Regions from separate parts of the Fulvivirga sp. genome, predicted to be linked through region 1. Evidence: riboswitches for the same ligand, from Rfam matches in the RefSeq annotation. Region 1 holds a riboswitch; the other holds the start of a gene.
The links. A riboswitch is a leader RNA that binds a small molecule or an ion and turns the genes downstream of it on or off. The one in region 1 is predicted to bind S-adenosylmethionine.
Positions count from the first base shown of each region.

Region 2: another riboswitch for S-adenosylmethionine. It lies ahead of metH (methionine synthase); the one in region 1 lies ahead of RIB54_RS07195 (trans-sulfuration enzyme family protein).

Region 1 covers NZ_JAVJQL010000013.1:19,929-23,306, reverse strand. The annotation lists gene RIB54_RS07200 (glutamate synthase-related protein) at 1-967, opposite strand, end outside; SAM riboswitch class I at 1,231-1,335, shown strand; gene RIB54_RS07195 (trans-sulfuration enzyme family protein) at 1,457-2,632, shown strand; gene thrA (bifunctional aspartate kinase/homoserine dehydrogenase I) at 2,632-3,378, shown strand, end outside.
Region 2 covers NZ_JAVJQL010000006.1:27,193-30,570, reverse strand. The annotation lists gene RIB54_RS01550 (bifunctional folylpolyglutamate synthase/dihydrofolate synthase) at 1-412, shown strand, start outside; gene trmB (tRNA (guanosine(46)-N7)-methyltransferase TrmB) at 426-1,085, shown strand; gene RIB54_RS01540 (hypothetical protein) at 1,103-1,546, opposite strand; SAM riboswitch class I at 1,943-2,056, shown strand; gene metH (methionine synthase) at 2,142-3,378, shown strand, end outside.

The DNA.
Region 1 (3,378 bases):
GCGCGTAGGCATCCTTGCCCATAGGTATTTTCCTGATGTTGGCAATTTCCTCGGTAATTTTTTCCTTCAAAAGCATTCCGCCTTTACCAGGCTTAGCTCCTTGAGCCAACTTAATTTCAAACATCTTAACCTGGGGGTGATTAGCCATCTGCTCAAGTAACTTATCATCCATATTACCCTCTTCATCCCTTATGCCGTACTTGGCTGTTCCTATTTGAAATATCAAATCCCCACCTCCATATTCATGACAAGGCGCCAGTGATCCTTCGCCTGTATTATGGAAAATACCCGCCATTTTTGCTCCCTTATTGAGTGCCGCATGAGCTCTGTAAGACAATGCACCGTAAGACATCGCACTTATATGAACAAAATGATTTAAAACAACCGGTTCCACTCCTGTATGCTTCCCTATTATTTTCTTATAGGTTCTACCTGTCTCCTCTCCTGTTTTAATTTTAGTATTGGTAAATGTTGCTGGCATTATCAATGTAGTGCCTACTTTATCCATATCAATTTGGCTACCGAAGCCAATGGTATTTCTTACACCATTGGAAGTTTCATGCACCCAGTTTCTGGTTATTCTGTTATAGGGTGTTTCTTCCTGATCGTTGAGAAAGAGGTATTGACGTAACAATGGCCCCATTTTCACAAGCATCTTCCTTCCCCAGATTATAACTGGAAACAATCGTTGAATTGGATTCTCAGTCTGCCTTTTATCATGGATGAAAAGAATAATGACACCAACGATTACAGCAAAAATGATGAACTCACCTGTTAATGTTGCAGCCCATTTTAACACCCCAACATTTTCTAATGTTGCCTTTTGAAAATAGTAACCGTACACAGCAGTAACTGCACTGGATAGTAGAAACCAACTTATGGTATAGGCATTAAAATTACTGAGGAACCCAACCAGTGTTGGAGCTTTTGAAATGCTCTGTTGATGAAATTTTCTTTCTGTAGCCATTTTTAAAGGTATTTAAATTTATAAGCTAGCATGAAAATCTCTCATTTACAACGTAAGAAGCTGAAAATTAGCTACTAACACATTTAAGCGGCACTAAAAATTGTCTTTACAATTAGTTTATTCAATTTCCGCTTCCATTAGCCTGTTTGAAGAGGTCTGAGGACGTTCGGATTATTGAATCGCAATTAACTTTTAGTTATTTAATGGGAAATGAGAAAAACAGCCATATATTTGCATCGTTCTAACAAAACGTTCATTTACATAACTTATCGAGAAAGGTGGAGGGATTGGCCCTTTGAAACCTTAGCAACCCTTAGTCATTAAGAAGGTGCTAATTCCAATTGCAAACTATGCAATAGAGATAAGTCAGAAGAATTTTCCGATACTCTTTTGGCCTATCAATCAAAGGCCTGTCTTACGAAACTTTTCATGATGATTTATTAAATGCTAATGGAATATCCGTGAGGATTTCAATTAATATTTTCTATTATGAAAAGAGACAAATTTGAAACACTAGCAATACGCACTCAGATGGAAAAGACTGCTCAAAAAGAGCACTCCGCACCTATCTACATGACATCGAGCTTTACTTTTGATTCAGCTGAGCATGGTGCACAGCTATTTAATAATGAGGTTGAAGGAAATTTATATTCAAGATTTTCCAACCCTAATACAGATGAGTTTATTGACAAACTCTGCCTTTTGGAAGAATGTGAAGCTGGCGTAGCTACCGCCTCGGGCATGGCTGCAGTGTTTAATAGTATGGCCGCACTTTTAAAGTCAGGTGACCACATTGTTTCTTCAGGGGCAATTTTTGGTAATTCCAGATATGTGCTGACCAATGTGTTTCCCAACATGGGCATTGAGCACACTTTTGTGGATGTTGATGATAATGAATCTTACAAAAAGGCCATTCGCCCAAACACTAGAATGATTTATGTGGAAACGCCATCAAATCCAACCTTGAAATCAGCGGATTTGGAATTCATCGGTGACCTCTGCAAAGAAAATGATATCATATTCTCTGTAGATAACTGTTTTGCAACTCCATACCTTCAGAAACCAGTTCATTACAAAGCCGACTTAGTTATACACTCTGCCACCAAATATATTGACGGGCAAGGCAGGGTTTTAGGAGGAGCAATTCTCGGAAGTGAAGAGTATGTGAAAATATGTTACGACTACATCCGTAGAACAGGAGCCAGTTTATCCCCATTTAATGCCTGGGTGCTTTCAAAGAGTTTAGAGACGCTTGCCGTGCGAATGGACAGGCACTGCGATAATGCCTCTGCTCTTGCCGATTTTTTATCAGGTCATGAGGCTATTGAAGTAGTAGTTTATCCACACCACGAATCCTATCCTCAATATGATTTGGCCAAAAAGCAAATGACCAAAGGTGGTGGACTTGTAGGGTGCGTAATTAAAGGAGGTCTTGAGCGAGGCACTAAATTTTTAAACTCGTTAAATATGCTCTCGTTGACAGCTAATCTTGGTGACACACGAAGTATTGCTACACACCCCTCTTCTACTACTCACTCAAAAATGAGCTTAGAGGATCAGTTAAAAGTAGGCATAACACCAGGTTTTTTACGTTTTTCAGTAGGGTTGGAACATATCGATGATATTATCTCAGATATTGACCAGGCACTAACAAAGTCTAAATAATGCAAGAACTTCAGTATTACAATTTTGAAAATCCATTTGAATTGGAAAATGGAAAGGTTATTAATAACCTCAAACTAGCATACCACACATTCGGTGATAGAAATGCTGATGGCTCAAATGTTATTTGGGTTTTTCATTCAATTTCTGCGAATACCGATGTGCTAGATTGGTGGCCTAAGTTATTTGGCGATGGCGGGTTTTATGACCCTAAAGACTATTTTATAATCTGTGCGAACTCAATAGGCTCCCCATATGGCAGCACAAAACCAACCGACTTGGATTTTCCTCAATTTTCAGTCCGTGATGTTGTAAAATCTCAGCAGCTTCTTGCTGAACATTTGGATATACATAAAATCCATACAGCCATTGGTGGTTCATTTGGTGGCAATCAGGCATTGGAATTCAGCTATTCTTTCAAAGGCACAATTGACCACTTAATTCTTGTGGCATCATGCTCCAAAGAATCTGCCTGGGGTATTGCCGTACATGAGTCTCAGCGAATAGCTATGCAGTCAGACCCAAGTTTTGGTACTGAAGACGGTGGTGTGGCAGGTATGAAAGCAGCCAGATCAATGGCACTATTAACATACAGAACATCCAATGCTTTTATAAATACCCAAACCGATATTGAGGAAAAAGTAGATGATTTTAAATCATCTAGCTATATGCAATATCAGGGCGAAAAATTTGTAAACAGGTTTAATGCACTTTGCTATTACTACTTAACAAAATGTCTTGACAGTCAC
Region 2 (3,378 bases), on a different contig from region 1:
AGCTTTTGCAATAACAGGCCTAAAAGGACGCTGGCAAAAACTAGGATCAAAACCATTGAAATATTGTGATGTAGGACATAATGAGGCTGGACTTAGATATGTGATTAACCAAATCAAAAATTACACATTTGATAAGCTTCATATTGTTATCGGTGTAGTCAATGATAAAGAGCTCACCTCAGTTATGCAGCTACTACCTAAAGAGGCTCAGTATTACTTCTGCCAGGCTGATATACCCAGAGCATTACCTGCATCCAAACTACAGCAAGTAGCCAGTGAATATGACCTGATTGGTTATTGTATTCCCAATGTTAATAAAGCCATTGAGGTAGCTGAAAATAATGCCTCAGAAAATGATTTCATTTTTATAGGAGGCAGTAACTTTGTGGTTGCAGAAATTGAAGGTCTATAAAATTTAATCCTGAATGAGTAGAGGAAAGCTAAAGCGTTTTGCTGAGATAGCAGAGCGAGCTAACGTTATTGAGCCAAGTAAAGCAATCTATGAGCATGTAAAAGGTAATTGGCACAAAGATGTGTTTATAAACGACAATCCTATTACACTGGAGCTTGCTTGTGGTAGAGGCGAATATACTATTGGTTTAGGAAGACTTTTTCCTAATAACAACCACATTGGCATTGATATTAAAGGAGACAGGATATGGAAGGGCAGTGCCATAGCTGAAGAAGAGGGGTTGGAGAATGTGGCTTTTTTAAGAACGCATTTGCTAGAACTTAATAACTTTTTCGAACCAGGAGAGGTCAATGAAATATGGATAACATTTCCTGACCCAAGGCCAAGGGATAGGGATGAAAAACGAAGGGTCACTCATTCGAGATTTTTAGATATCTACAAATCAATAATTTCAAAAAATGGCATAGTTAGACTCAAAACTGATAACACAGGCTTGTTTGACTATACACTGGAAGTATTAAAGTCGCGAGAGGATATCAAAGATTTACATTTTACTCATGATCTATATCATTCTGAATATGTAAGTGAATGCCATGATATAAGGACAAGGTATGAGCAAAAGTTTAGTGCTGAAGGTCATGATATCAAATACTTAAGATTTGCATTTTTATGACCTTCAACTAATTGGTGCTAGAGGCTAAACAGTGCTCCGAACATAATACTTCCAAAGAAGATCATTATATAAAAAACCAAAACTATCGCCAGCAGAATGCCCATGAATTTGTAATGGGATTTTAAATATTTAAATGCGTACTCCACTTCCTGCTCAGACTTCGTAACAATGCCAATTTTCATGTGCGATGAGAATTTATACAAATAGTAAATTGGGAAAAAGTAAATTGCTGCTATAACAAGATAAATTACAGTAGCAAAACCTTTTGAAATGGGCATTGACGAACCAGTGGGAAGGTTGCTCATCACAGAACCAATAAATAATGCTATCAGTACCATCAGTGCTACAAAAACAAAACCCACAATGGAAATGAACATTGTCCATTTTCTGGTCTCGTTAAGATTCTTTAAGGATTGATCAGTAAGTTTTACACCTTCATTTGATTCGTACGATTCCATCATCTATAGTTTAAGGTTGAAAAAAATGTTACACCGGAAGTAAAAATAAAATTATTGACTGCATTTCCTCTCATTTTAATTTTAAATTTGCACTGCCCGTAAGGCTTGACCGTGTTTTTTAAACCTAACATTAAAAACAATACCGAGTGAGCCTTTTTCCAAAACAAGGCCTCATCTTGTATCGGCTTAGCCGATACGGGACCTCGTCAGCCAACTGGCTGTCAGGATAACAGTGGACTGTTGCGGTTGTTTAGGCAGCTCAAATCCTGTCGAATCAGGGGTTTAAAACAACCTTTTGACGCCTTACGGGTTATTTTTGGACTATTAATTTTGACAATTGAGATTTTAGGTGCAGATTGTTAAAATAGTAATATATTTGAAGTTAAGTTCTTTGTGATAATCTTATCAAGAAAGGCAGAGGGAAATGGCCCTATGAAGCCTTGGCAACCATGTCATTAAACTGGCAAAGGTGCTAATTCCACCCTTACACGTTGTGTTAAGGAAAGATAAGTCAGTATAAGCCTTCATTATTATAAAAATATTATGAGCTCTTCTGACCTATCAGAAGAGCTTTTTTTTTGTTTACTTTTTAGATTTTATGACTTTAAAACATCAATCATATTTAAAGCTAAGCGGCCTTGAGCCGCTGCTCGTTACCCCTGAAACCAATTTTGTGAATATTGGCGAGCGCACCAATGTCACAGGCTCAAAGAAGTTTTTAAACCTGATAAAGGAGGGTGACTATGACACAGCACTTGAAATTGCCCGCGAACAGGTAGAAGGTGGTGCTCAGATCATTGATATAAATATGGATGAAGGTATGCTTGATGGCGAGCATGCCATGGTCACTTTCCTTAACCTTATAGCTTCTGAGCCCGACATAGCCAGGGTGCCGATAATGATAGACTCTTCTAAATGGCACATTATTGAAGCTGGTTTAAAATGCATTCAGGGTAAAGGAGTAGTAAATTCCATCAGCTTAAAATCTGGAGAAGCCGAATTTATTGAGCAGGCTAAAAAGGTCAAAAGGTATGGTGCTGCCGTAGTGGTGATGGCTTTTGATGAAGATGGCCAGGCTGATACTTATCAGCGAAGGATAGACATTTGTAAAAGGTCATATGATATTTTGGTGAATCAGGTGAAATTTCCCGCTCACGATATCATTTTTGATCCTAACATTTTTCCTGTGGCTACAGGGATGGAAGAGCATCGCAAGAATGCACTGGATTTCTTTGGTGCAGCAAAGTGGATCAGGGAAAATTTACCAGGGGCACATGTTAGTGGGGGTGTGAGTAATGTGTCTTTTTCCTTTAGGGGAAATAACCCTGTTCGTGAGGCCATGCATTCTGCATTCCTGTATCATGGTATAAACCATGGTATGGATATGGGTATTGTAAACCCATCCATGCTGGAGGTCTACGATGAGATACCTAAAGACTTATTGGAGAAGGTGGAAGATGTATTGCTTGACAGAAGGGAAGATGCTACAGAAAGGCTACTTGAATTTGCTGATGGTGTCAAGGGTGGTCAAAAGAAAAAGGTCGCTGATGATGCGTGGAGAAGCGAGTCTGTGGAGTCAAGGCTGTCGCACGCTTTAATCAAAGGTATTATTGAATTCATTGATGAAGATACTGAAGAAGCCCGTGTGAAATATAACAGTCCATTGAGGGTAATAGAAGGGCCATTGATGGACGGGATGAATATCGTTGGAGACCTTTTTGGTTCAGGTAAAATGTTTTTGCCTCAGGTAGTGAAAAGTGCCAGAGTGATGAAAAAGGCTGTTGCTTATTTGGAGCCTTACATGGAGGAGGAGAAAAGAAGGAACAATACCCCCA